DNA from 3 places in the Franconibacter pulveris genome. Region 3 is predicted to be linked to each of the others. Evidence: predicted binding sites of a transcription regulator. Region 3 holds the regulator's gene; each other region holds the start of a gene.
The links. The regulator Fur, encoded in region 3, represses iron uptake genes when iron is present. The targets are predictions, from matches to a motif close to ATAATAATGAGAACNACTATCAA.

Region 1 (9,916 bases), 310 kb from region 3:
GACGGCCATCCGGCGAGAGCGTGCCTGGCGGCGCTGAAGGCTTAGCGCCGTGCGCCACCGGACAGCCGCCCGTAACGGCCAGCGCCCCGCCAAGCAGTCCGAGCCCTTTCAGCAGTCGACGACGCGCCGGCTCCGGCGCGTTCGGGTGTTTTGTCGCGTCGTTCATGCTTTAGTCCAGACCGAGCACGCCACGCAGCAGGGAGAGGTCTTCAGCCAGCGCCGTCACCGGCCCTTTCAGCGCGTTACGATCGGCGTCGGTCAGCTTGTCGTAAGTTTCAAACCCTTCTTTGGCGCGGTACTTCGCGAGGATGGTATTGACCTTCTTAAAGTTGGCGTCCACTTTCGCCAGCAGTTCCGCGTTGTCTTTTTGCAACTGCGGACGCAACAGCTCGACAATCTTCTGCGAGCCTTCCACATTCGCCTGGAAATCCCACAGATCGGTGTGGCTGTAACGATCTTCTTCACCGCTAATTTTGCTCGCCGCCACTTCTTCAATCAGCCCGGCCGCGCCGCCTACGACTTTACCCGGCGGGAAAGCGAGCTCGCTGATGCGTTTTTGCAGATCCTGAACGTCGCGGTAAAGCTGGTCGGCATAGGTATCCATTCCCTTCACGCTGTTATCGCCAAACAGCGCTTTTTCCAGACGGTGGAAACCGGTGAATTTCGGGTCTGCCGCTTTCTGCTCATAATCGTCCTCACGGGCATCGATGCTGCCGTCGAGGTCAGAGAAAAGCTCGGCGATAGGCTCAATGCGCTCGTAATGCTGGCGCGTCGGGGCGTAAAGCGATTTCGCTTTTTCGATGTCGCCCGCTTTCACCGCGTCGGTAAAGGCTTTGGTGCCTTCCACCAGCGCGGCGGTTTCGGCGGTAACATACGCTTTATACTGGGTGATGGCGCCTTCAAGCGACATCAAATCGCTTTTCGCCGCTGGCTGCGCGCCGCCCGCTGCTTTCACGATGAGCTTGCCTTTAGGGTTGCTCAGCAGGCCGCAGGTCATGTCATATTCGCCTGGCTCCAGGTTCGCCGTCATTTTCTGGCTGAAGCCTGGCGCAATGTTCTCGCGCTCTTCCACGACCATCACCCCTTTGAGGATCTCCCACTCCAGCGCTTTCTGGCTGTGGTTGAGGATCAGGAACTGGGTTTTGCCCGCGTTGACGGTAAGCGTCATCGGCTCGCACTGCTTGTCGTTTACCGTGACCTTAACCTGTGGAATATCAGCCGCGTTGACGGCAAAGGCGGAAGATAAGAGCGCAAGCGTCGTCAACTGCAGCGCGCTGCGGCGAAAGTGTCTCGTCATGACCATTCCCTATAAAAGTATGTTGTAACTAAAAAGGCGCGACGCGCCTGTTATAATCAGTTTGCGTTGCCGGAAGGCTGCGCCACCACGCGGGTCGGCATAAAGAAAATAGCCAGCGCGGGCAGCAGATAAATCAGCCAGACCGCCACTTCGCTCACCGTGGGCGCTTCCTGGTAGCCGAATACCGACTCCAGCAGCGTGCCGAAGAGCGAATGCGTGCTCAGCACCTGGCTTAGGTCGAAAGCCACCTCCTGAAAGCGGTTCCACAGCCCCGCCTCGTGAAACGCGCGAATGGCGCCCGCCGCCAGCCCCGCCGCTACCAGCAGAATAAAGAGGCTCGTCCATCTGAAAAAGGTCCCAAGGTTAAGGCGGATGCCGCCCCAGTAAAGCAGGAAACCGAGCACCACTGCCGTCGCCAGCCCCAACATGGCGCCAAGCGGCGGCCAGACGCCGAGATCCTGGCCAAAGGCCGCCAGCAGGAAAAAGACCGACTCCAGCCCTTCGCGCGCCACGGCGAAAAAGACCATCAGGATCAGCGCCCAGCTTTGGTTGCCGCCGCGCTTGAGCGCCTTGTCTACCGCCTGCTCCAGCTCCCCTTTCACGTTGCGCGCCACTTTGCGCATCCAGAAAACCATATAAGTGAGGATCAATACCGCAATCACCGCCACGATGCCTTCAAACAGCTCCTGCTCTTTTTGCGGGAACTCGCCGGTGGTTTCGTTGATGAAAATACCCAGCCCAAGGCAGAGCGCGGCGGCGAGAAACACGCCTATCCACATGACGCCAAGCCATTGCCCGCGCTGCGTGCGCTTCAGGTAACTGGCGATAAGGCTGACAATAAGCGCAGCTTCCAGCCCTTCGCGCAGCATAATAAGAAATGGAACAAACATCCCGGCACCCTTAAGTGTGAAATCAGGTCAACTGTTGCAAAGAAAGGTAAATGTGAGTGAAAGTGATTATCATTAGCAAAAGAAGAAATACAAGCAAAATGTGCCGGGAATTATGACGAAGTGTAAAAGTTGCGAAGTTGAGTAATCACGCTGTCGGATTATCCCGCTCTCACGCGTGTTCGAACCGGTAATAACGCCTGTGCAACATGCGCAAATATGGCCTCGCCTTCGCAAGCGCCTTCCCATCCCCGCTTATTCCGTTTGCCAGATAACGATGCGGGAAATTATGCTTAGCGCGCTGTTTACCGGCCGTTTTATCTGTGGCTAACTATTTTTCTTTCAATCACCTGCGTAACTATGACAACTCTATTGCACTTTATTTTCGCCGCGGCGGCTATCCTGGCGCTTGCCTGGCTTACAAGCTTTGACCGTAAAAACATCCGCGTTCGTTATATTCTTCAGCTTATGCTTATCGAAGCGGCGTTCGCCTGGTTCTTTTTGCATGCGCAAGCGGGGTTATGGCTGATTCAAAGCGTCGCGGGCGGCTTCTCTTCGCTGCTGCATTTTGCCGCTGAAGGCACCGATTTCGTCTTTGGCGGCATGAGCCAGAAAGGCCTCGCCTTTGTGTTTCTTGGCGTGCTCTGCCCTATCGTCTTTATCTCGGCGCTGATTGGCATTCTGCAACACTGGCGCATCTTGCCGGTGTTCATTCGCGTTATCGGCACCTTGCTTTCAAAAATCAACGGCATGGGCAAGCTCGAGTCGTTCAACGCGGTGAGTTCGCTGGTGCTCGGCCAGTCGGAAAACTTTATCGCTTATAAAGGCGTGCTGGCGGATCTCTCTTCGCGCCGTCTGTTTACGATGGCGGCTACCGCCATGTCGACCGTTTCGCTCTCTATCGTCGGCGCCTACATGACGATGATCGAGGCGAAATATGTGGTCGCGGCATTGGTGCTTAACCTGTTCAGCACGTTTATTATTCTTTCCGTCATCAATCCGGCGCGCCCGCACGACGAACCGGAAGTGCGGCTTGAGAAACTGCATGAGTCCCAGAGTTTTTTTGAAATGCTCGGCGAGTACATTCTTGCGGGCTTTAAGGTGGCGATGATTATTCTGGCGATGCTGATTGGTTTTATCGCCATTATCAGCGCCGTGAACGCGCTGTTTCTGGCGCTGTTCGGCCAGAGCTTCCAGCAACTGCTTGGCTATGTGTTCTACCCGTTAGCCTGGCTCGTTGGCATTCCGGCGGCAGACGCCCTGAAGGCGGGCGGCATTATGGCCACTAAACTTGTGGCGAATGAGTTTGTCGCCATGATTGAGCTGCAAAAAATCGCCGCCACCCTGTCGCCGCGCGGTCTTGGCATTCTGTCGGTGTTTCTGGTGTCGTTTGCCAATTTTGCCTCTATCGGCATCGTCGCGGGCGCCATAAAAGGGCTAAACGAGCCGCAGGGCAACGTGGTTTCGCGCTTTGGCTTGCGCCTGGTGTATGGCGCAACGTTAGTCAGCCTGCTTTCCGCCGCGTTCGCAGGCCTGGTGCTGTAAGCAAAAGGCGGGACCTTCCCCGCCTTTATCTCAAAACTGTACGCACACGCTCTGATCCACCCGCATAACGGATTCCTGCGCAAAACGGGTTTTATATATCGCGCGCAGGGCTTCTATCTCCCGCTCGCTTGTGTCGTTGCGGTCATGAATGAGCACCAGCGCCTTGCTCGGCTCGCGCGCCACGTTGCCATCGCTGCCCAGCCACTGGCCGCGCGCGTCAAACACCGTCAGGCCATCGCGAAAGCGCGGGGTGACGTCGGTATCGACAAAACCTTGCCACTCCTTGCCGGTGATAGCCGGGCCAGCGGGCCGGCTGAGGCCAAAATAGAGCGTGGTCTGCATCATGCGATTTTGCGCCGCGCACGCCTGCTTCGGCTCCGCTTCGCCTGAATGCGCCGTGCAGCCTGTCAGCAACGCCGCAAGCGTAAGGCCTAACAACGCTTTGCCAGTCATCTTTTTCCCTGCCTTTTAGTGATGGGTGGAAAACAGGATGAAATAACACTTTGCCGCGCCAGGCAAGGGATGCCTTAGACTATTTTTTTGATTACAAACAAAAAACCCGCCTTTCGGCGGGTTTGCTTGCGAAGGCTTAATCAGCCTGCAGTTTAGAAGGCGGCGCGGTGTGGTATTCCGCGTCCGCTTTTTCAAAGCGGGACCGCATCGTGACGGACGGCGCTTTGTCCAGCAGACTAAAGACCACGATGCCAAGGCTTGCGAAAACAAAGCCCGGAATGATTTCATACAGGTTCAGCCAGGCGAACTGCTTCCAGACGATAACGGTCACCGCGCCGATAATCATGCCTGCCAGCGCGCCGTTGCGGGTCATGCGCGACCACATCACCGAGAACAGCACTACCGGACCGAATGCGGCGCCGAAGCCCGCCCAGGCGTAGCTCACCAGCCCAAGCACGCGGTTTTCCGGGTTCGCCGCCAGCGCAATGGCAACCAGCGCCACCACCAGCACCATCAGACGCCCCACCCATACCAGCTCTTTCTGCGTCGCGTTTTTACGCAGGAAGGCTTTGTAGAGATCTTCAGTAATCGCGCTGGAGCAGACCAGCAGCTGGCAGCTCAGGGTGGACATCACCGCCGCGAGGATAGCGGAGAGCAGAATGCCGGCGATCCACGGGTTAAAGAGAATTTGCGCCAGCTCGATAAAGACGCGCTCGCCGTTCTGGTTCACCGCCGCCGCCTGCTCCGGGTGGTTGTTAAAGTAGGCGATGCCGAAGAAGCCCACCGCCACGGCACCCGCAAGGCAGAGGATCATCCAGGTCATGGAGATGCGACGCGCGTTAACAATGGTGTGATGAGAGTCCGCCGCCATAAAGCGCGCCAGAATGTGCGGCTGGCCGAAGTAGCCAAGCCCCCAGCCCATCAGCGAAATAATCGCCACCAGGTTTAAGCCCTTGAGCATATCGACGTTCTCGATGCTCTTTTGCTTGATAACCATCAGCGAGTCGTCCAGGCCGCCGACGGCGAGAATAACAAACACCGGGGTCAGGATCAGGGCGAAAATCATCAGGCTCGCCTGCACCGTGTCAGTCCAGCTTACCGCGAGGAAGCCGCCGATAAAGGTGTAGAGAATGGTCGCCGCAGCGCCTGCCCACAGCGCGGTTTCATAACTCATGCCGAAGGTGCTTTCAAACAGGCGCGCGCCTGCCACAATGCCGGAGGCGCAGTAGATGGTGAAGAACAGCAGGATAACCAGCGCGGAGATGATGCGCAGCACGCGGCTTTTATCTTCGAAACGGCCAGTGAAATAATCCGGTAACGTCAGCGCGTTATTGTTCGCCTCGGTGTGCACGCGCAACCGCCCTGCCACCAGCTTCCAGTTGATCCAGGCGCCCAGCGTCAGGCCGATGGCAATCCAGCTTTCTGAAATCCCGGAGAGGAAAATGGCGCCAGGCAGGCCCATCAACAGCCAGCCGGACATATCAGACGCCCCTGCCGACAGCGCCGTTACCACGCTGCCAAGGCTGCGCCCGCCAAGGATGTAATCGTCAAAGTTTTTGGTCGAACGCCACGCAATAAACCCTATTAATATCATCCCAAAGATATAAACAAGGAAAGTCACCAGCATAGGTGTACTCGCTGTCATTTCACTTCTCCGTCTAATCTGGCCAGTTTCGGCTTGTCACCGCCGGAACGCAGCGGTGCTGTTATCGTCGTTTTCGTTTCGCGGCAGTATCCTGCCGGAAGCGGTTTTCATTCACAATCGATTTAACACACCATTTACAACAATTACATCTCTGCTAAAAATGCCATTTTGCAGGAGGTTGCACTCGCTCACGCTTTTAGCGGTTGCACCACCAAAAAATGTTAACCAGGCCCGGAATATCAGCTTATAGCGCGGTGGCGTCTGAGCGGTCATAGCAATTTCATATTTAACATTTCATTCATTTTTGAGCTTGCTGGCGAGGTCACATTTAACATGGTTGCACAAAGTTGCAACATGATGGATAGTGCCGGATAACGTTAACCGCAGATAAAAACGCGAAGAAAACAGGAGCTAAAGGCATGGGCACCACTACCATGGGGGTCAAGCTGGATGATGCAACCCGTGAGCGCATCAAAGCCGCCGCAACCAAAATAGACCGCACGCCGCACTGGCTGATTAAGCAGGCTATTTTCAATTATCTTGAACGACTCGAAAGCGACGATACGCTGCCGGAGCTGCCTGCCCTGCTGGCGGGCGCGGCCAATGAGAGCGAAGAAAACATCGTCCAACCGGAAGAGACGCATCAGCCCTTCCTGGAATTCGCCGAGCAGATCCTGCCGCAGTCGGTCAACCGCGCCGCAATAACCGGCGCTTACCGCCGTGCGGAAACGGACGCCGTGCCAATGCTGCTTGAGCAGGCGCGCCTGCCTGCGCCGGTGGCGGAGCAGACGCATCAACTCGCTTATAAGCTTGCAGAGAAGCTGCGCAACCAGAAGACCGCTTCCGGGCGCGCGGGCATGGTGCAGAGCCTGCTGCAGGAGTTCTCGCTCTCTTCTCAGGAAGGGGTGGCGCTGATGTGCCTTGCCGAAGCGCTGCTGCGTATTCCAGATAAAGCGACCCGCGACGCGCTGATCCGCGACAAAATCAGCAACGGCAACTGGCAGTCTCACATTGGCCGCAGCCCTTCGCTGTTTGTTAACGCCGCCACCTGGGGTCTGCTCTTTACGGGTCGTCTGGTCTCCACCCATAACGAAGCCAGCCTGTCGCGCTCGCTCAACCGCATCATCGGCAAGAGCGGCGAGCCGCTTATCCGCAAAGGCGTGGACATGGCGATGCGCCTGATGGGCGAGCAGTTCGTGACCGGTGAAACCATCGCCGAGGCGCTGGCCAACGCCCGCAAGCTCGAAGAAAAAGGGTTCCGCTACTCTTACGATATGCTCGGCGAAGCGGCGCTGACCGCCGCCGATGCGCAGGCTTACATGGTCTCTTACCAGCAGGCGATCCACGCCATCGGTAAAGCCTCTAACGGTCGCGGCATTTATGAAGGCCCGGGCATCTCCATTAAGCTTTCGGCGCTGCACCCGCGCTACAGCCGCGCGCAGTATGACCGCGTAATGGAAGAACTTTACCCGCGCCTGAAGTCGCTCACCCTGCTGGCGCGCCAGTATGACATCGGCATTAACATCGACGCCGAAGAGGCGGACCGCCTGGAGATCTCCCTCGACCTGCTGGAAAAACTCTGCTTTGAGCCGGAGCTGGCGGGCTGGAACGGCATCGGGTTTGTTATTCAGGCTTACCAGAAGCGCTGCCCGTTTGTGATTGATTACTTAATCGATCTCGCTACCCGCAGCCGCCGTCGCCTGATGATCCGTCTGGTGAAAGGCGCTTACTGGGACAGCGAAATCAAACGCGCCCAGATGGAAGGCCTTGAAGGCTACCCGGTTTACACCCGCAAGGTTTACACCGATATCTCCTACCTCGCCTGCGCGAAAAAGCTGCTGGCGGTGCCGAACCTTATTTATCCGCAGTTCGCGACCCATAACGCCCATACGCTGGCGGCGATTTATAACCTGGCGGGCCAGAACTACTACCCCGGCCAGTATGAATTCCAGTGCCTGCACGGCATGGGCGAGCCGCTCTACGAACAGGTGGTGGGGAAAGTGGCGGACGGCAAGCTGAACCGGCCGTGCCGTATTTATGCTCCGGTAGGCACGCATGAAACCCTGCTCGCCTATCTGGTGCGTCGTCTGCTGGAAAACGGCGCCAATACCTCGTTCGTCAACCGCATCGCCGATACCACGCTGCCGCTGGATGAACTTGTGGCGGACCCGGTCGCCGCGGTGGAAAAACTGGCGGCGCAGGAAGGGAAAGCGGGCCTGCCGCACCCGAAAATCCCACTGCCGCACGATCTCTACGGCGAAGGCCGCATTAACTCGACAGGGCTTGATCTCTCAAACGAGCACCGTCTGGCTTCGCTCTCCTCCGCGCTGCTTAACAGCGCCGCGCACAAATGGCAGGCGCTGCCGGTGCTGGAAACCGCGGTGGAAGCAGGCGAGCTGACGCCGGTGATTAACCCGGCGGAGCCGAAAGATATCGTCGGCTACGCGCGTGAAGCCACCGACGCGGAAGTCTCGCAGGCGCTGGATAACGCCGTGAACAGCGCGCCAATCTGGTTCGCCACCCCACCGCAGGAGCGCGCCGCCATTCTTGAACGCGCCGCCGTGCTGATGGAAGACCAGATGCAGACGCTTATCGGCATCCTGGTGCGCGAAGCGGGCAAAACCTTCAGCAACGCCATCGCGGAAGTGCGCGAGGCGGTAGACTTCCTCTATTACTACGCAGGCCAGGTGCGCGACGATTTCGATAACGAAACCCATCGCCCGCTCGGCCCGGTGGTCTGCATCAGCCCATGGAACTTCCCGCTCGCTATCTTTACCGGCCAGATTGCCGCCGCCCTCGCCGCTGGCAACAGCGTGCTGGCGAAACCGGCGGAGCAAACGCCGCTGATTGCCGCTCAGGGCGTAAATATCTTGCTGGAAGCGGGCGTACCGGCAGGCGTGCTGCAACTGCTGCCTGGGCGCGGCGAAACGGTCGGTGCGAAGCTGACTGGCGATGAGCGCGTGCGCGCCGTGATGTTTACCGGCTCAACGGAAGTGGCAACCCTTCTGCAACGCAACATCGCCACCCGCCTTGACCCGCAGGGCCGCCCGACACCGCTGATTGCGGAAACCGGCGGACTGAATGCGATGATTGTCGACTCCTCCGCCCTGACCGAACAGGTGGTGGTGGATGTGGTCGCTTCCGCGTTCGACAGCGCCGGCCAGCGCTGCTCCGCCCTGCGCGTGCTCTGCCTGCAGGAAGATATTGCCGATCACACGCTGACGATGCTGAAAGGCGCGATGGCGGAGTGCCGCATGGGCAACCCAGGCCGCCTCTCCACTGACGTCGGCCCGGTTATCGACGCTGAAGCGAAAGCCAATATCGACCGCCATATTCAGGCGATGCGCGCCAAAGGCCGCAATGTCTTCCAGGCGGTGCGTGAAAACAGCGTTGATGCGCGCGAATGGCAGGCCGGCACGTTTGTCATGCCGACGCTTATCGAACTGGAAAGCTTTGACGAACTGCAAAAAGAGATTTTCGGCCCGGTGCTGCACGTGGTGCGCTACAGCCGCAACAATCTCGACGGGCTGATTGAGCAGATCAACCGCGCAGGTTACGGCCTGACGCTTGGCGTGCATACCCGCATTGATGAAACTATCGCCCAGGTGACGGGCGCGGCGAAAGTCGGCAACCTCTACGTTAACCGCAATATGGTTGGCGCGGTGGTGGGCGTGCAGCCGTTCGGCGGCGAGGGGCTTTCCGGCACCGGCCCGAAAGCGGGCGGTCCGCTTTACCTCTACCGCCTGCTGGCGAACCGTCCGCCGCACGCGGCGCTGACCACCTTCAACCGTCAGGATGCGGTGTATCCGGTAGACACGCAGCTTAAAAACGCGCTGACGCAGCCGCATCAGGCGCTCACCCAGTGGGCGGCGGGACGCCCGGACTTTAAAGCGCTATGCGAGAAATACGCCGAGCTTTCGCAGACCGGCGCGCAGCGCGTGCTGCCGGGGCCGACGGGCGAGCGCAATACCTGGACGCTGCTGCCTCGCGAGCGCGTGCTGTGCGTGGCGGATAACGAGCAGGACGCGCTTGTCCAGCTGGCGGCGGCGACCAGCGCAGGCAGCCGCGCGCTGTGGCCGGACGACAAAC
Region 2 (9,916 bases), 1.8 Mb from region 3:
AGGTCAGCTGCTGCGTTATCCAGCAGTTTCTTGTCAGCGATCGCTTCACCAACACCCATGTTCAGGGTGATCTTCTCGACCCGAGGGACTTGCATGACAGAATTGTAGTTAAACTCAGTCATGAGTTTATTAACTACTTCGTCTTTGTAGTAATCATGCAGTTTCGCCATCGTACTACTCCAAATTACTTGATAGTTTCGCCATTAGATTTAAAGAAACGGACTTTTTTGCCGTCTTCAAATCTAAAGCCTACACGGTCAGCCTTGCCGGTTGCCGCATTGAAGAGTGCAACGTTGGAAACCTGAATAGCGGCTTCTTTCTCAACGATGCCACCCGCCTGGTTCAAAGCCGGAACAGGCTTCTGATGTTTCTTAACCAGGTTGATGCCTTCAACAATAACTTTGCCGGAAGACAGAACATTTTTTACTTTACCGCGCTTACCTTTATCTTTACCGGTTAACACGATAACTTCGTCATCACGACGGATTTTCGCTGCCATGATTCGCTCCTTAGAGTACTTCTGGTGCCAGAGAGATGATTTTCATAAACTTCTCAGAACGAAGTTCACGAGTAACCGGCCCAAAAATACGCGTACCGATAGGCTGCTCGCTGTTGTTGTTCAGAAGAACACAAGCATTGCCATCGAAGCGAACGACAGAACCGTCAGGGCGACGAACACCCTTCTTGGTGCGCACCACTACCGCCTTCAGCACATCACCTTTTTTGACCTTACCACGCGGAATTGCTTCCTTGATGGTGATCTTGATGATATCGCCGACGCCTGCGTAGCGACGGTGCGAGCCACCCAGAACCTTGATACACATTACGCGACGCGCGCCGGAGTTGTCGGCGACGTTCAGCATAGTCTGTTCTTGGATCATTTCAGTGCTCCGCTAATGTCAACTACTACTTCGGGACCCGAAATTCAGGTCGTTAAAAAACCCCATAATCGAGGGCGCGGCATTATAACACCACTCACAAGATATGGGTAGAAAAAATAAACGGCTCATCGCTGAGCCGTTTATCTGTTGAGAGCGCTTACTGTATTACAGAACCGCTTTCTCTACAACGCGAACCAGAGTCCAGGACTTAGTCTTGGACAGCGGACGGCATTCGCGGATTTCAACCACGTCGCCGATACCGCATTCGTTGTTCTCGTCATGTACGTGCAGTTTGGTCGTACGCTTGATGAATTTACCGTAGATCGGGTGTTTCACAAAACGCTCGATAGCAACAACGATGGATTTCTCCATTTTGTCGCTAACAACGCGACCTTGCAGAGTACGGATTTTATCGGTCATTACGCACCCGCCTTCTCAGTCAGTAAAGTCTTAACGCGTGCGACATCACGACGCACTTGCTTCAACAGGTGAGTCTGTTGCAGCTGGCCACTTGCAGCCTGCATACGCAGGTTGAACTGCTCGCGCAGTAAGTTAAGCAGCTCGGTGTTCAGCTCTTCAACACTCTTCTCACGCAGCTCTTTTGCTTTCATTACATCACCGTCTTAGTTACAAAGGTGGTTTTAATCGGCAGTTTCGCTGCTGCCAGCTTGAATGCTTCACGGGCCAGCTCTTCCGGCACACCGTCCATTTCGTACAGGACTTTACCCGGCTGAATCAAGGCAACCCAATACTCCACGTTACCTTTACCTTTACCCATACGCACTTCGAGCGGCTTCTCGGTGATCGGTTTGTCCGGGAATACACGGATCCAGATCTTACCCTGACGCTTAACTGCACGGGTCATAGCACGACGTGCTGCTTCGATCTGACGTGCAGTCAGACGACCACGGCCAACAGCTTTCAGACCGAAGGTGCCGAAGCTAACATCCGTACCCTGCGCCAGACCACGGTTGCGGCCTTTGTGCACTTTACGGAATTTTGTACGCTTTGGTTGTAACATCAGCGACGCTCCTTATTTACGGCCTTTACGCTGCTGCTTTTTCGGTTGAGCAGCCGGTTTTTCCGGTTGTTCAACAGCAGCCATACCACCCAGGATCTCACCTTTGAAGATCCACACTTTAACGCCAATTACACCATAAGTGGTGTGCGCTTCAGAGGTGTTGTAGTCAATGTCAGCACGCAGGGTGTGCAGCGGAACACGACCTTCACGGTACCATTCAGTACGTGCGATCTCCGCGCCGCCCAGACGGCCGCTAACTTCAACTTTGATACCTTTAGCGCCCAGACGCATTGCGTTCTGTACAGCACGCTTCATAGCACGACGGAACATAACGCGACGTTCCAGCTGAGAAGTGATGCTGTCAGCAACCAGTTTTGCGTCCAGTTCAGGCTTACGAACTTCAGCGATGTTGATCTGAGCAGGAACGCCAGCGATGTCCGCTACGACCTTGCGCAGTTTTTCTACGTCTTCGCCTTTCTTACCGATAACGATGCCCGGGCGAGCAGTGTGAATGGTCACACGGATGCTCTTAGCCGGACGCTCGATAACGATACGAGATACGGACGCTTTAGCCAGTTCCTTAGTCAGGTACTGACGTACTTTAAAGTCGCTGTCCAGGTTGTCAGCGAATTCTTTGGTGTTCGCAAACCAGGTAGAGTTCCATGGTTTTACAATACCCAGGCGAATACCATTAGGATGTACTTTCTGACCCATTGCTAGTCTCCAGAGTCTCAGCGATCGGACACAACCACAGTGATGTGGCTGGTGCGCTTCAGGATGCGATCTGCACGACCTTTCGCACGCGGCATAATGCGCTTCATGCTCGGGCCTTCGTCTACGAAGATTTTCGCGACTTTCAGATCGTCGATGTCAGCGCCATCGTTGTGTTCAGCGTTAGCAATGGCAGATTCCAGAACTTTCTTGACCAGTACAGCCGCTTTCTTGTTGGTGTAGGTCAGAATATCCAGAGCCTGCGACACTTTCTTACCGCGAATCAGGTCAGCAACAAGGCGAACCTTCTGAGCAGAAGAACGAGCATGGCGATGTTGAGCTAAAGTTTCCATCTCTTCCTCCTACCTTATTTCTTCTTCGCTTTTTTATCAGCAGCGTGGCCGCGATAAGTACGAGTCGGTGCGAATTCACCCAGTTTGTGACCGACCATTTCGTCGGAAACGAATACTGGAACGTGCTGACGACCATTATGGACAGCGATGGTCAAACCGATCATGTTTGGAAAGATCGTTGAACGACGGGACCAAGTGCGCAGGGGCTTCTTGTCACCGCTTTCCACCGCTTTCTCTACCTTCTTCAGCAAGTGCAGGTCAATAAAAGGACCTTTCTTGAGAGAACGTGGCATGGCTTATCCTCTAAAATTATTTGCTACGGCGACGTACGATGAATTTATCAGTACGCTTGTTGCTGCGGGTCTTCTTACCTTTGGTCTGTACGCCCCACGGAGTTACCGGGTGCTTACCAAAGTTACGACCTTCACCACCACCATGTGGGTGGTCTACCGGGTTCATCGCAGTACCGCGAACGGTAGGACGAACACCACGCCAGCGTGCAGCACCTGCTTTACCCAGAACGCGCAGCATATGCTCAGCATTGCCAACTTCGCCCAGAGTTGCACGGCACTCAGCTTCTACTTTACGCATTTCGCCAGAGCGCAGACGCAGGGTGACATAAGCACCATCACGCGCAACGATCTGTACGTAAGTACCAGCGGAACGAGCCAGCTGACCGCCTTTGCCTGGTTTCATTTCTACGTTATGAACGGTAGAACCAACCGGGATATTGCGCATCGGCAGGGTGTTGCCAGGTTTGATTGCAGCATCAACGCCAGACTGAATCTGGTCGCCAGCTTTCAGGCCTTTCGGGGCCAGGATGTAACGGCGCTCGCCGTCTTTGTACAGAACCAGCGCGATGTTCGCGGAACGGTTCGGATCGTACTCAAGACGTTCAACAACTGCCGGGATACCATCTTTGTTGCGTTTGAAGTCAACCAGACGGTAAGCCTGCTTGTGGCCACCACCGATGTGACGGGTGGTGATACGGCCATTGTTGTTACGACCACCGCTTTTGCTGTTTTTTTCCAGCAGCGGAGCAAAAGGTTTGCCCTTGTGCAGCTCAGGGTTAACCACTTTAACAACGTGGCGACGACCCGGAGATGTCGGTTTACATTTAACAACTGCCATTGTATTACTCCTCCGACTTACTCAGCGCCGCCGATGAAGTCCAGGTTCTGGCCTTCTTTCAGGGTGACGTAAGCTTTTTTCCAGTCGCTACGACGACCGATACGCTGTCCGTGACGTTTAACTTTCCCTTTAACAACCAGGGTGTTAACGACTTCGACTTCGACTTCAAACAGTTTCTGCACAGCAGCTTTGATTTCTGCTTTAGTCGCGTCTTTAGCAACTTTGAGAACGATGGTGTTGGTTTTTTCCATCGCAGTAGACGCTTTTTCAGAAACGTGCGGTGCGCGCAGCACCTTCAGCAGACGTTCTTCACGAATCATGCCAGCATCTCCTCAACTTGCTTAACAGCATCAGCAGTCATTACGACTTTGTCGAAGGCGATCAGGCTAACCGGGTCGATACCTGCAGCATCGCGTACGTCAACCTTGTGCAGGTTGCGCGCAGCCAGGAACAGGTTCTCGTCCAGTTCACCGGTGATGATCAGCACATCTTCCAGAGCCATGTCTTTCAGTTTCTGTGCCAGCAGCTTGGTTTTCGGCGCTTCTACAGAGAACTTTTCGACTACGATCAGACGATCCTGACGTACCAGTTCGGACAGGATGCTTTTCAGCGCGCCGCGGTACATCTTTTTGTTAACTTTTTGACTGTGGTCCTGCGGACGCGCAGCGAAGGTTACGCCACCAGAGCGCCAGATCGGGCTCTTGATGGAACCGGAACGCGCACGGCCAGTACCTTTCTGGCGCCACGGTTTTTTACCGGAGCCAGTCACTTCAGCACGGGTCTTCTGAGCACGAGTACCCTGACGAGCACCAGCTGCGTAAGCAACTACAACCTGGTGTACCAGCGCTTCGTTGAAATCACGACCGAAGGTAGTTTCGGAAACAGTCAGCGCGCTCTGCGCGTCTTTCAGTACTAATTCCATTGCTATCTCCTCACGCCTTCACAGCTGGTTTAACGATCAGGTCGCTACCGGTCGCACCCGGGACAGCACCTTTAACCAGCAGCAGGTTGCGCTCAGCGTCAACACGTACTACGTCCAGGCTCTGAACGGTTACACGCTCGTTACCCAGCTGACCTGCCATTTTCTTGCCTTTGAACACTTTGCCCGGAGTCTGGTTCTGACCGATAGAACCCGGAACGCGGTGAGACAAGGAGTTACCGTGAGTAGCGTCCTGGGTACGGAAGTTCCAGCGCTTAACGGTACCTGCGAAACCTTTACCTTTAGAGGTGCCAGTTACGTCTACTTTTTTAACTTCAGCAAACAGCTCAACGCTAATGCTCTGACCTACGGTGTATTCTTCGCCATCAGCGAGGCGGAATTCCCACAGACCACGGCCGGCTTCTACGCCAGCTTTAGCGAAGTGACCCGCTTCCGGCTTGGTTACGCGGTTAGCTTTTTTAGCACCGGTGGTAACCTGTACAGCGCGGTAGCCATCGTTAGCCAGATCTTTAACCTGAGTAACGCGGTTTGCTTCAACTTCGATAACGGTTACTGGGATAGAAACGCCTTCTTCAGTGAAGATGCGGGTCATACCCACTTTTTTACCGACTAAACCAATCATTGTTTCAACCTCTCAATCGCTCAATGACCTGATTAACCCAGGCTGATCTGCACGTCTACACCGGCAGCCAGATCCAGACGCATCAGAGCATCAACGGTTTTCTCGGTTGGCTCAACGATGTCAACCAGACGCTTGTGAGTGCGGATTTCGTACTGATCGCGCGCGTCTTTGTTAACGTGCGGGGAGATCAGAACGGTGAAGCGCTCTTTGCGGGTCGGCAGCGGGATCGGACCACGGACTTGCGCACCAGTGCGCTTAGCAGTCTCGACGATTTCCGCAGTTGATTGATCGATCAGGCGATGATCAAACGCTTTCAGGCGGATACGGATTCTTTGGTTCTGCATGAGACCAGAGCTCCAATTATTTTATAGACGAAAATGATTACTCCTCGCACCCATTACGATTGATGGGGGAGTGTAACCGTTCTTGCGTAGTTCCCCGATTGGGAACATTGTTGGCAACAAAAAAGACGTTGCCAGGGTTCTGATTGAACCGGCCGTCATTAATGACAGGCCCGCGCATTATACGTAAATCTCACGCAGGCGCAAGTAGTGATTATAAAATAAGCGCACGGGAGCTTTCTCGTTCATCGCTGCAATGCGGTGCAACATCTGGAGAAATATCAGAAGGAGCGCCGTGCTTTTTTTTCATCACCCTTTTTTCTTCCAGAAACGCCTCTAGGATGAGCGCAAAACAAAGCGAGGCGTTGTTATGGTAGCTCTTCTATTTATTAGCCTTTATTACCTGCTGAGTCTGCGATTGGCCTGGACGGACTATAAAACGGGATTCTTACCGGATCGCCTCACCTGCCCTCTTCTCTGGAGCGGTCTGGCTTTTTATCTGCTCTGGAAGAACGAATTTTTACAGGCTGCCGTAAGCGGAGCGATAGCAGGCTATCTTTTCTTCTGGACTGTATCCTGGGTTTTTAGAAGATGGCGAGGTTATGAAGGACTGGGGTTTGGCGATGTGAAGCTACTCGCCGCTCTCGGAGCCTGGCATGGCTGGCAGGAGATCGCAGCCATTGTTTTTCTTGCCGCCGCCGGCGGACTTATCGCCCTTATTGCGGGCGCGACACTCTTCCATCGGCAACAGATATTAAAAACCCCGCAGCCATTTGGACCTTTTCTGGTCGCTGCGGGGTTGATTGTCAGTTGCCGAACTTTTTACGCACCGGTAGAGCAAAGCATCAAGACTCTTCTTTGATTTGGGACTGGATGTAGTTTTGCAGACCAATCTTGCTGATGAGGTCTAACTCCGTCTCCAGCCAGTCAATATGATGCTCTTCGTCGGCAAGAATTTTGATCATCATGTCACGGCTGACGTAGTCATGGATGCTGTCAGCATAAGCGATAGCTTCACGCAGATCCTTCGCCCCCTCCATCTCAAGTGCGAGGTCTGAGCGCAGCATCTCTTCAACATCCTCACCGATGTGAAGTTTTCCCAGGTCCTGCAGATTGGGAATACCTTCCAGAAACAAAATCCTCTCAATATATTGATCGGCATGTTTCATTTCATCGATTGATTCGTGGTATTCAACATCATTGAGGCGCATCAGGCCCCAGTTCTTAAACATTCTCGCATGGAGAAAGTACTGATTAATTGCGACCAGCTCATTTCCCAATAATTTATTGAGATAAGTTATTATCTTAATATCACCTTTCATTTTTCTTCCCTCCGCTTCCACTACTTGAAGCGTAGATGCGCTGCGGAGTAAGTCAAAAAAAAGATAAAGCTTCAGGCAATCTCTTTGTATTCCGGGATCTGTATCAGCTCTTCCTGCATTATTTCACGCGCAGCTCGCACGCATTTACCGCATTGGTTGCCGACCGGGATAAATTTCCGAAGCTGCTGAAAAGACTGGGGGTGAAACTGGCGTACCGCCTCACGAATTTTTTTATCACTTACACCGTTACACAAACAAACGTACATGATGGCTCCCGTTTAATTTATGCTCAAAGTGTAAATGAGAATAGTTATGATTACAATAGCACAGCGGCGGCTGCCCGTAGGGGAAATTTAAGATAAGTGCGAACAAATGTGACAGATACGGCACTCTGTGAAAGTGGCCTGTTTAAAGAAGTCAGGGCAATAAAAAAGGGCGCCGAAGCGCCCTTTTCCGTTCAGGAGAATTAACCCAGAACTTTAGCAACCACGCCCGCGCCAACGGTACGGCCGCCTTCGCGGATTGCGAAACGCAGACCGTCGTCCATCGCGATCGGGTGGATCAGGGTAACAACCATTTTGATGTTGTCGCCCGGCATTACCATCTCCACGCCTTCCGGCAGTTCGATGGTGCCAGTCACGTCAGTGGTACGGAAGTAGAACTGCGGACGGTAGCCTTTGAAGAACGGAGTGTGACGGCCGCCTTCATCTTTGGACAGAATGTACACTTCAGATTCGAACTTGGTGTGCGGCTTGATGGTGCCCGGCTTCGCCAGTACCTGGCCACGTTCGATTTCTTCACGCTTGATACCACGCAGCAGAACGCCAACGTTCTCGCCCGCACGGCCTTCGTCCAGCAGTTTGCGGAACATTTCAACACCGGTACAGGTGGATTTCGCGGTATCCTTGATACCAACAATTTCAACTTCTTCACCCACTTTGATGATACCGCGCTCTACACGACCGGTAACAACGGTACCACGACCGGAGATGGAGAATACGTCTTCGATCGGCAGCAGGAACGGCTTGTCAATTGCGCGCTCCGGTTCCGGGATGTAGGAATCCAGGAAGCCAGCCAGTTCGATGATTTTCGCTTCCCACTCAGCGTCGCCTTCCAGCGCTTTCAGAGCGGAACCACGTACGATCGGGGTGTCGTCGCCCGGGAAGTCGTACTGAGACAGCAGTTCGCGAACTTCCATCTCTACCAGTTCCAGCAGCTCTTCGTCATCAACCATGTCGCACTTGTTCAGGAACACGATGATGTACGGAACGCCTACCTGACGACCCAGCAGGATGTGCTCACGGGTCTGCGGCATCGGGCCGTCAGTCGCAGCAACAACCAGGATAGCGCCGTCCATCTGAGCAGCACCGGTGATCATGTTTTTCACGTAGTCGGCGTGGCCCGGGCAGTCAACGTGCGCGTAGTGACGGGTCGGGGTGTCGTATTCAACGTGAGAGGTGTTGATGGTGATACCACGAGCTTTCTCTTCCGGCGCGTTATCGATCTGATCGAATGCACGAGCAGAACCACCGTAGGTTTTAGCCAGAACGGTAGTGATGGCAGCAGTCAGGGTAGTTTTACCATGGTCAACGTGGCCGATAGTACCGACGTTGACGTGCGGTTTTGTACGTTCAAATTTTTCTTTAGACACGGCTATATTCCTTACTATAGCGCCCCCTCATCGAGGGGGCACGGGACTTTGTTTTTAACCCTGCGGCTTATTTACCACGGGCTTCGATTACGGCCTGAGCAACGTTGTTCGGCGCATCATCATACTTCAGGAATTCCATAGTGTATGATGCACGACCTTTGGTCAGAGAACGCAGCTGAGTTGCATATCCGAACATTTCAGACAGCGGAACTTCAGCGTGGATCTTAACGCCAGTTACTTCGGACTCCTGACCACGCAGCATACCGCGACGACGGCTCAAGTCACCGATAACGTCACCGGTGTTCTCTTCCGGAGTTTCTACTTCAACCTTCATGATCGGCTCAAGCAGAACTGGGTTTGCTTTCTTAAAGCCTTCTTTAAAGGCGATAGAAGCAGCCAGTTTAAACGCCAGTTCAGAGGAGTCAACGTCGTGGTAAGAACCGAAGTGCAGACGCACGCCCATGTCAACTACCGGATAACCAGCCAGCGGGCCAGACTTCAGCTGCTCCTGGATACCTTTATCAACGGCCGGGATGTATTCGCCAGGAATTACGCCGCCTTTGATGTCGTTGATGAACTCGTAACCTTTCGGATTTGAGCCCGGCTCCAGCGGGTACATGTCGATAACAACATGACCATACTGACCGCGACCACCAGACTGCTTAGCGTGTTTACCTTCGATATCGGTAACTTTGCTGCGAATCGCTTCGCGGTAAGCAACCTGAGGTTTACCTACGTTAGCTTCAACGTTGAACTCGCGCTTCATACGGTCAACGATGATGTCCAGGTGCAGTTCACCCATACCAGCGATGATGGTCTGGTTAGATTCTTCGTCAGTCCATACACGGAAAGACGGGTCTTCTTTAGCCAGACGGCCCAGAGCCAGACCCATTTTTTCCTGGTCAGCTTTGGTTTTCGGTTCAACCGCGATAGAGATTACCGG
Region 3 (9,916 bases):
CGACAGCTTAGAAAGCGCCGCTTTTTGCGCGGACGTGGCGGAAGCCTGCAGACGGTTATAGCTCGGCGCGCCGAAGCGTTCAGCCAGCTCATCGTAATGCTGCTGCGGGTTTTTGCCGGTGACGGCGGTGATTTCCGCCGCCAGCAGGCACATGATGATGCCGTCTTTATCGGTGGACCACGGCGTGCCGTCAAAACGCAGGAAGGAGGCGCCCGCGCTCTCTTCGCCGCCGAAGCCAAAGCTGCCGTCGTAAAGGCCATCAACGAACCATTTAAAGCCTACCGGCACTTCCACCAGCTTACGGCCGAGATCGTTCACCACGCGGTCAATCATCGCGGATGAGACCAGCGTTTTACCGACAGCCACCTCGTTGCCCCACTGCGGACGATGCTGGAACAGATAGTTAATGGCGACCGCCAGATAGTGGTTCGGGTTCATCAGCCCCGCCGGGGTGACAATGCCGTGACGGTCGTAATCCGGGTCGTTGGCAAAGGCCAGATCGAACTTATCACGCAGCGCCAGCAGGCCCGCCATCGCAGACTCAGAGGAGCAGTCCATACGGATAACGCCATCTTTATCAAGGTGCATAAAGCGGAAAGTCTGATCGACCTGATCGTTAACAATGGTCAGATCCAGCTTGTAGTGCTCCGCAATACGCTTCCAGTATTCGATACCGGAGCCGCCAAGCGGGTCAACGCCGAGCTTCAGGCCCGCTTTCTGGATAGCCGCCATATCGACGATATCCGCCAACCCTTCGACAAACGGCTGCACCAGGTCTTTTTCCTGAATGCGGCCGCTGGCCCAGGCCTGGTCAAGCGGCAGGCGTTTAACCTCTTTCAGGCCGTTCGCCAGCAGCGCGTTTGCACGATCTTCCACGACTTTGGTTACGTTAGTATCCGCCGGGCCGCCGTTCGGCGGATTGTATTTGATACCGCCATCTTCCGGCGGGTTGTGAGAAGGAGTAATGACAATGCCGTCCGCCTGAGCGCCGCCATTTTTGTTGTGGACCAGGATAGCGTTAGAAACCGCAGGCGTTGGCGTGTAACCATTATTTTCCTGCACGATGATATCGACGCCGTTCGCGGACAAAACTTCCAGCACAGAGATAAAGGCGGGCTCAGAGAGCGCATGGGTGTCTTTACCCACATAGCAAGGGCCGGTAATACCGTTTTTGGCGCGCTCTTCGGCGATGGCCTGGGCGATAGCCAGAATGTGCTGCTCGTTAAAGCTGTGACGTCCCGCGCTGCCGCGATGACCGGAGGTCCCGAACTTCACCGCGTGCTCAGCGTTGCCGACTTCCGGCTTCAATACGTAGTACTGCGCGGTAAGCTGCGCGACGTTAATCAAATCACTTTGTTGCGCGGGTTGACCCGCACGGTTATGCATTGCCATGGCCTGATCCTTCTGACGCTTGTGTTAGATGGTGCCGCAAACCTTTTCAATTAATTCCGCCGGGAACTGCATGGTCTGCATGATATGTTCGATCATGCTGCATTTGCGGCCCGTATTCGTATTAGTAATAACCCAGTATGGCGTGCCCGGAACATGTTTGGGCTTGGTCTGGTTGCCGCTTTGCAGCAGCGTTTGCTCGTCACCGGCGAAATAGACGCGGGTGCGGCCATGCAGCGACTCGGTGGCTTCGGCAAACGCTTTTGCATCCAGTGAATAGAGTGTAGACAGCACCAGCATGAAACGATTGACCGCTCGCTTCTGTTCTGCGTATTCGTCCGATAAAAGCAGCTCTCGCATAGCGCGAACGCGGTCTTTGGCAGGGTTCGCCGGCTTTTCGGCAACGGCTGCGTTGACAGGCGCGCTCTCTTTCGCCTGAGCGGCAGCGGCTTGCGAGCCGGCGGCGACTTTCAGCATGCGCCGTAAAATGTCGGACGCGCTTTCGCCAATGTGCTGAGTGTGGCTGGCAATGTAGCGATACAGCTCGTCATCAACTTCAATCGTTTTCATCTTAATCCAGTGCAATATCTTTTCTGAATACAAGTCGTTGGGATTATAGAAGTAAAACCCAACAGCGGATAGCGTCACACCTGGAGGGGCGGCAAAAGTCGGAATTAACTGGCTCCTTGCAGCCGGACGGCAGAATGGTCAACATGATACCCTAACCTTTCAGATGCAAAAAAAGAACTTTGCCATGAAATTGAATACCCGAATGCAATCTGCGCAACAACCGAATAACAATTCGCCTGTCGTTTTGATTCACGGCCTGTTTGGCAGTCTGGATAACCTCGGCGTGCTGGCTCGCGATCTGGTGAAAGATCGCGACGTGCTGCAGGTCGATATGCGTAACCACGGTCTTTCGCCGCGTAGCGATGAGATGACGTATCCCGCTATGGCGCAGGATATTGTGGAAACCCTGGATGCCCACCAGCTTGATAACGCGGTTCTTATCGGGCACTCCATGGGCGGCAAAGCGGCAATGGCCGTGACCGCGCTGATACCGGAGCGCATCGTCAAACTGGTGGCGATTGATATCGCGCCTGTCGACTATCAGGTACGACGTCACGATGAAATTTTCGCCGCCATCCGCGCGGTAAGCGACGCGGGCGCCGCGACGCGCCAGCAGGCGGCCGCCATTATGCGCGAGTACCTCTCTGAAGAGGGCGTCGTTCAGTTTCTGCTGAAATCTTTCGCTGACGGTGAATGGCGTTTCAATGTGCCGACGCTTTGGGAGCAGTATGCCCACATTGTTGGCTGGCAGGAGGTGCCGGCGTGGCATGGCCCTTCGCTGTTTATCGCTGGCGGCGCTTCGCCTTACGTACAGGAAAAGCACCGCGAGGCCTTGCTTAAGCAGTTCCCTGCGGCACGAGCGCATGTCATTGCCGGCGCCGGGCACTGGGTGCATGCCGAAAAGCCCGAAGCCGTATTGCGCGCCATTCGTCGCTTCCTGGAAACTGATTAAAAACAAGGCGACTGGCGCTAACATGCCGCTAACGCGTTGGCGCGCCTCGTTCCCTGATGTATGATGGCGCGCTGAATGACACCCGGGCATCCGCTCCGGCAGCCTGTTTCCCCTGTCAGTAGTCAAATCATGGCCAAAGAACAAACGGACCGTACGACATTAGATCTGTTCGCGGACGAGCGTCGCCCGGGTCGCCCGAAAACCAATCCGCTGTCGCGTGACGAACAGTTGCGCATCAACAAACGGAACCAGCTCAAGCGCGACAAAGTTCGCGGGCTTAAACGCGTAGAGTTAAAACTTAACGCGGAAGCGGTTGACGCCCTGACGCAACTGGCGCAGGCGCGCAACATGAGTCGCAGCGAATTGATCGAAGAAATTTTGCTGGCACAACTCAAGGCGCTGAATAGCTGAGCCCTTAAGACCCTTTTTCTTGTATGGAAATGTGTCAGAGTGTGCACCCCACCGTGATAGCAGTTTCCGCCCTCTTCTCTGTTCTGCTATGATTGCCCTATCTGTGGGCATTTTGCCACTACCATATCATTAGGATTCAAGAGGTTATTTTTCTCATGGCAATCGTAGGCATTTTTTTCGGCAGCGACACCGGCAACACCGAAAATATCGCAAAAGTTATTCAGAAACAGCTCGGGAAAGACGTTGCTGAAGTGCACGATATTGCCAAGAGCAGCAAAGAAGATCTGGAAGGTTTCGATATCCTGCTGCTTGGCATCCCGACCTGGTACTACGGCGAAGCGCAGTGCGACTGGGATGATTTCTTCCCGACCCTTGAAGAGATTGACTTCAATGGCAAGCTGGTCGCGCTCTTCGGCTGCGGCGATCAGGAAGACTACGCGGAATATTTCTGCGATGCGCTCGGCACCATTCGCGACATTATTGAACCGCGCGGCGCCACTATTGTGGGTCACTGGCCGACGGAAGGTTACCACTTTGAAGCCTCTAAAGGTCTTGCCGATGACAATCACTTTGTTGGCCTTGCCATTGATGAAGATCGTCAGCCCGAACTGACCGCTGAACGCGTCGAAAAATGGGTTAAGCAAGTTTCTGAAGAACTGCACCTGCAGGAAATCATTAACGCCTAATCGTGAAACGGCGATAAATGTATTTTTTATCGCCGTTTTCACTTCATTGATAGATAAAAGCGATAAAAATGATTGCTACAAATTTTTAACTTTTATCCGCATATCTGTACAATACCCTTCAGGATTATCGGGTAACGAGACGGCAAGCGCCGCGCTCGCCACGTTTTGAAAAGCACTATTGCTGGACGCTTGCGGTTTTCATTTGGGCCTGTCAGTTCTATAATGAGTCGCATTCATCTTCAGCGCATCCGATCTTAAGCTCTCCGGAGCACACCGTTTAGCAACAGGACAGATTCCGCATGACTGACAATAACACCGCATTAAAGAAGGCTGGCCTGAAAGTCACGCTTCCTCGACTGAAAATCCTTGAAGTGTTGCAGGAGCCAGTAAACCATCATGTCAGTGCGGAAGACTTATACAAGCGCCTCATTGACATGGGCGAAGAGATTGGTCTCGCGACCGTTTACCGTGTGCTGAATCAGTTTGACGATGCGGGTATCGTAACGCGTCATAATTTTGAAGGCGGCAAATCCGTTTTCGAACTGACTCAACAGCATCATCATGACCACCTGATCTGCCTCGACTGCGGCAAAGTTATCGAGTTTAGCGACGACTCTATCGAAGCGCGTCAGCGTGAAATCGCTTCCCGCCATGGCATTCGTCTGACCAACCATAGCCTCTATCTCTATGGCCACTGTGCCGATGGCGACTGCCGCGAAAACGAGCACGCGCACGACACAAAGTAAGCGAAAATAGCGTTCCGTTTTTACTTTTTGTTAATAAGCCGACATAGTATGTCGGCTTTTTTTACACCTTTATCAGGCAGACGCGACGCTAATAGTCCATTTTCTTGATGCTTGCTATTTTAATATACTGGTCAAGAACTTATTTTATCTTATCTTTTTCTTACTTTTTATTTTCAGAAAAAGTAAATTATTTTACCATTCAATCAGTTACCTCCCTTAAGCGCCCCATTCGGGCTTGCAACGCCACTGGCCTGTATTGCAGTAAAAAAATCAACTCTATTAGAATAGCCCCTCGTTATTTATTCCAATAATATACTTATATATAGGTCGCCGTTATGGTAATACCTCAGAAACCCCTTGCCGAAATTTATCGCCTGTCCGATATCTTTAATGGTTACGGTAACTGGTATCGCGCAGAGAAAAATACGTCTATTCCAACGCGTGAAGGCTTTGTTTGCATTATTCGTGGTGGCCTTTTTTCCGTATTGCGTAAAAGCGATAGATTACTGATTGAAAAATGTAGCGCCCCGTCTATTCTGGGCGTTGCGCGTAATCTTAATAATAAAAACTATTTCAGAATTCAGGCCGATGCTGAGTGCCACTACCAGCTCATTCCTTTTGATAAATTTCTGAGCGAAATAGAAAACCATCAGTGTCAACCACAGTTATATAAGGTACTGGCCTGGTCTATCGACTTACTCTGCCATCGTGAAGAATTATTGCTTGGGCATAATAGCTATCTCATGATTAAAGGCAATCTGGTCACGCTTGCCGCCATGGATGAATTTATGCGAAATAAAATTAACGTAGCCGATTATATCGTTAAGCGAACCAACCTTTCTCGCAGCATGGTGATGAAAACGTTGTCGCAGTTGCGGCATGATAACTATGTAGAAATAAGTAAAGGAAAATTAACCGGGCTGCGTACGCTGCCAGAAAGCCTGTAAGCTTTTGCAGAAAGATAAAAGCCCGCCATCAGGCGGGCTTTTTATTACGGTGCTATTTAACGCTATCGACGCGGCTGTAGCGTTGACCATCCGGGCTTACCGCGCGAATCTGCACTTCGCCCTCTACCTGCGGTCGCGCGTTATTGTCATAGCGTAGCCAGCTTTTACCGTTATCCGTGGAGTATTCTGCACCCAGCCCCGGCAGGCTGGTGTTTATTTCCAGTATGCCTTTTTCCACTCTGGCGCCCGGCACCGGCAAACGATACTGGATGCCCGCTTTATCCAGTTTCGCCAGCTCCCGGTGGCCTATAAGGCTTGCAAAGCGGGCCCAGTCTGACGCGAGGGCTTTTTTATCCACCCACTGCGTTTCCTGGCCCTTATACTCGCGACCCGCCTGATAAGCCTGCTCCCAGGCGGCGCGATGCCATGCGCGCTCAGCGACAACAATAAGCCTTGGATAGATCATGTACTCCATCTGTTTATCGGTACGAACGACTTCGCTCCAGAGCTGAGCGGAAAGGCCCAGCGCGCCCGGCCAGGGCTTATCAGATTTCGCACTGAAGGTATTGCCATCGCGATCAACGGAAGTTTCCGCATTCTGCGGCAGGTTGTCTGGCGCAAAGCTGAAGATTTTACGCTCGTCGCTGAACCGCGTTCCCCAGTAATAGCCGCTCTCCGCCGGATTTACCTCATAGGGGAAATCCAGATAGAGGTAGTCAGGGTTGGAGACGATAACCCTGAAACCTTTATTCGCCCAGTCGTTTGCCGTATCAAAGCCGCCCCAGAATAGCGTGTCCCAGAAGTTAACATTAACCTGACGGGTACTGAACGCGCTGGCGTCTTTCGCATCTTTCAACCCATCCTGCCAGGCCTGCATGACGCCGATGCCGTGCGCATTTACCAGCTTGCTGATCTCAATGCCAAAGTAGCTGGAGAGGTGTTCAACGTCCGCCACCTCGCCCCGTTCAAGCAGCTTTTTACACGCAGGTGATTTTTCCCACGGCTTATTTTGTTTACTCAGATCGATAATCCCCTTCCCCTCTTCCGGATGGGACTTGTCGGTATACCCTGTTCCCAGGTAGATATTCTTCGCCTCGTCGCCGCCGGCGTGCCAGACGGTTAAAGGTTGCCCCGCCTCTTTATGCATCAACTGAACCTCAGAGATGACTTTGTCGACGAAGTTGCGTGACGAAGCGAGACAAGGATTCAGATAACCGGTTCGATCGTAATACTGAACGCCTGTCGTGTTTGAGGTGTCGGCGGGATCCAGCAGGCGGTAGTGGTTTGCTTCCTGCGCTTTTCCCGCTTCCATTAAACGGGCATAGCGCGCTTCCATCGATACCACGGCCGCCCTCGCATGCGCGGGCATATCAATTTCAGGGATAACCTCGATATGCCGCGCAGCAGCGTATTTCACAATCTCAATATAATCAGCGCGCGTGAAGTAGCCGCTGCCGTTGTTATTGCTTTCAGGCCCCGAACCCAACTGCGGCAGAAGGCAGCGTTTTTCACTGAGGTCATGGCAGCGTTTCGCCCCTGTTTCGGTCAGTTCCGGCAGTCCGGGGATTTCCAGGCGCCAGCCTTCATCATCGCTCAGGTGGAAATGAAACTTGTTGAGTTTATAAGCGGCCATTTGATCCAGCAGACGCAGCACCGCCGCTTTTGAATGGAAATTGCGTCCGACGTCCAGATGAATAGCGCGCCAGCTGAAGCGAGGCGCATCGCTCACTTCAAGCGTAGCGATTTGCGGCTCACCTTGCGCCGGGAGCAGTGAGAGCAAAGATTGCAGGCCGTAGAAGACGCCAGCGGCGTCGTATCCCGTCACCCTTGTCTCCTGCGGCTTGATTTGTAAACGGTAAGCGCCGGATACCGCCTCAGGTTTCTGAAATTCGCCTGGCGCAACGAGCGTCTTAACCGGATAGCCCTGACCGGTTTTCACGCCGAGCTGCGCGAAACGCGAAGCCACCGCCTCGCGGGAAGCAGGCGCCAGCGAAGCCAGGTCGAGCGCGACCCCGCGGCTTAAGTCCACATTTTCGGTATGCACCGTAACCGTTTTAGGGGTAGGAACAATCTGTCCTCGCAACGCGGCAGCATCCGGTAAAGCGACATCGCTATTTTTGTTATAGCGCGCCTCTGCGGTCATCAGCACATTTTTATCATCCGGCGTGCGCTTCCACTGTTCACCGAGCGGGCTGACAAACCGGGCCAGTTCTTCCGTATCGGTGTTGGCGATAATAACGGGACGACTGTCGTCAGAGGTGACATACCAGCGAGGAAGCACGTCGGTAATAAAAAGCTGCCAGTACTCATTAATAATCGGAATAGTGATGGACTGGTTTGCCGGAAAGCCCGTGAACTTATCGGTGGGTTCAAGCTTATGCAGATCGCCCATGACATGGGTGACCTTAAACTGTTCATTATCCACCTTCAGGATTTGCCGGATGCTGTGAAACCAGATAGTCCAGTTTCTGTCGGCTAGCGCATCGCCATGGTTAGTTAAGGTGATAACGGCTTTACTGCAGGCGGCCCAGTCAGCGCCGAGCGCCGCGCAGTCCACCCCGTGTTGCTGCGCGTGGTTATCCTGCACAGCATAATTAAGCGTAAACTGACTCAGTTTATTCGCCAGTTCCTGGTCTGCCCAGGCGCTGCTCATTAGTCCGGCCAGAGCGAGCGCTAAAACACTACGCTGTAATCTCTTCATTTTGTTCCCTCAGAGCGAGATAGCATTAATGAGTATGAAGCGAGAAGCATCAGAACAGGGTGAACGGCGCAATGAACATAAATTTCACGTCGCGTTCGTCCTGAAAAATATTGCCATAGCCACCACCGTAACTGGGAATAGCGGAGTGGTTGTCATACTGCGTGAAATGCAGCTTAAACGTGGCGCCTTTAGCGCGCCCTTCTACGAAGGTATAAATTGCATCAAGGCTGTAAGCCGATTCCTTAAGACGATAATCAGGATCGTAATAGCCATCGCGGGTCGGCGCGGAACCGGGCTTAGCATCCCAGGCGTACGCGTAAGACGCGCCGACAGACCATCCCGCCAGCTTCAGGTGGGTAAGGTCATACATAGCGCCGACGAACAGCGCCTTCTCACCGTTGGCGTTAAAGTCAGAACGGTTATCCCACCAGATATCCAGCCGACCGTTTGATGAGGCGTAGGTTGGCGTCATGCGTTGCAGAAAGTAGCCTTGTTGCCCGTCGGCTTTGACCCAGGTCCCTTCCAGACGCAAATCAACCGGCCCCATCCTGTAGCCAAAGGTCAACGCCTGCAGCCATGCCGTGGCGTCATAAATATCGTTGCCGGAACCGTCGCTTACTTTGTCGCGGGCGCCGTAGAATTGATAACTGGCGGCGAGCGGCCTTCCCGCAATATCAAATTTATAACTGGCTTTAGCAAAGTACTGGTCAATGTAGCCTTGCGCCTGGCCGAAAGCCGCTTCGAGAATAAAGTTATTTTTGAAGTCATACTTCGCGCCTAAAGAATGGAGATAGTCGACGCGGGTCGCTTTATCGTTCTGGTAAAATTTATCCATTTCAAGATGCCACGGCGCTTTATAAGCGTTGCTCCACATATATGAGAAGCTGAGCAGGCCCGCCTCGCCGTAGTCCGCGCTGGCCCCCGCCTCCGCGCCCTGATAAGTGCCCGGCATAAAGCTCCAGTGCGGCGCCAGAAGCGTTTGGCCGGAGGGCTGGAGATATCCGGCGCGTGCCCATAAGGGGCCATATTTAAATTTCGCGGCGGCTTTATAAAGGCTTATTCCGCTTTTATCACCGGACCACTCTTCATCGTAAGCTTTATTGCTGGATGAAAAGGCGATTTCATTTGGATGCGCGCTGTCGCCATTTTCCGCCATTTCAATTGCCGTGAAGAGCGCCACGTCAACGCCGAACAGATCTGCCGCATAGCCTGACGAAAAATCGAGATTGCCATTCCAGGTTGAATGAGAGAGATTGGTTTTATATTTATCCTCTATGACATCCTTGCGGTCTCGTTCTCGCTGCCAGTAATAGAGGCCGCCTGTCAGCGTTGAATCATCAATAAAGCCTGTGGAATAAACAGCGGGAGTAAAACTCAAAGTAGATAAAGCGCTTACGCTCGCCAGTAATAATAGCCGCGCCCTGCGCCACCTTATAAAAAGAGGCATATTAAATTCCTTCTCAATGATTACCTTATAAAAAAAATTCTCACACAGAACAAATGCATGTTTATGA

Region 1: a site for Fur is predicted at 2,244-2,266, ahead of efeU (iron uptake transporter permease EfeU). Genes of this name have one in related genera too.
Region 2: a site for Fur is predicted at 7,623-7,645, ahead of bfd (bacterioferritin-associated ferredoxin). Genes of this name have one in related genera too.

The regions. Positions count from the first base shown of each region.
Region 1 is NZ_CM165555.1:1,679,883-1,689,798, reverse strand. Features, by position in the region: gene efeB (iron uptake transporter deferrochelatase/peroxidase subunit) at 1-166, opposite strand, end outside; gene efeO (iron uptake system protein EfeO) at 170-1,297, opposite strand; gene efeU (iron uptake transporter permease EfeU) at 1,354-2,187, opposite strand; gene ACU4F7_RS07965 (NupC/NupG family nucleoside CNT transporter) at 2,545-3,729, shown strand; gene ACU4F7_RS07960 (DUF3574 domain-containing protein) at 3,760-4,182, opposite strand; gene putP (sodium/proline symporter PutP) at 4,319-5,827, opposite strand; gene putA (trifunctional transcriptional regulator/proline dehydrogenase/L-glutamate gamma-semialdehyde dehydrogenase) at 6,247-9,916, shown strand, end outside.
Region 2 is NZ_CM165555.1:4,237,952-4,247,867, forward strand. Features, by position in the region: gene rplE (50S ribosomal protein L5) at 1-170, opposite strand, end outside; gene rplX (50S ribosomal protein L24) at 185-499, opposite strand; gene rplN (50S ribosomal protein L14) at 510-881, opposite strand; gene rpsQ (30S ribosomal protein S17) at 1,047-1,301, opposite strand; gene rpmC (50S ribosomal protein L29) at 1,301-1,492, opposite strand; gene rplP (50S ribosomal protein L16) at 1,492-1,902, opposite strand; gene rpsC (30S ribosomal protein S3) at 1,915-2,616, opposite strand; gene rplV (50S ribosomal protein L22) at 2,634-2,966, opposite strand; gene rpsS (30S ribosomal protein S19) at 2,981-3,259, opposite strand; gene rplB (50S ribosomal protein L2) at 3,276-4,097, opposite strand; gene rplW (50S ribosomal protein L23) at 4,115-4,417, opposite strand; gene rplD (50S ribosomal protein L4) at 4,414-5,019, opposite strand; gene rplC (50S ribosomal protein L3) at 5,030-5,659, opposite strand; gene rpsJ (30S ribosomal protein S10) at 5,692-6,003, opposite strand; gene ACU4F7_RS20100 (prepilin peptidase) at 6,371-6,862, shown strand; gene bfr (bacterioferritin) at 6,846-7,322, opposite strand; gene bfd (bacterioferritin-associated ferredoxin) at 7,394-7,588, opposite strand; gene tuf (elongation factor Tu) at 7,789-8,973, opposite strand; gene fusA (elongation factor G) at 9,041-9,916, opposite strand, start outside.
Region 3 is NZ_CM165555.1:1,367,798-1,377,713, reverse strand. Features, by position in the region: gene pgm (phosphoglucomutase (alpha-D-glucose-1,6-bisphosphate-dependent)) at 1-1,392, opposite strand, end outside; gene seqA (replication initiation negative regulator SeqA) at 1,417-1,959, opposite strand; gene ybfF (esterase) at 2,144-2,911, shown strand; gene ybfE (LexA regulated protein) at 3,041-3,322, shown strand; gene fldA (flavodoxin FldA) at 3,478-4,008, shown strand; gene fur (ferric iron uptake transcriptional regulator) at 4,308-4,754, shown strand; gene ACU4F7_RS06515 (helix-turn-helix domain-containing protein) at 5,090-5,701, shown strand; gene ACU4F7_RS06510 (beta-N-acetylhexosaminidase) at 5,754-8,402, opposite strand; gene chiP (chitoporin ChiP) at 8,452-9,849, opposite strand.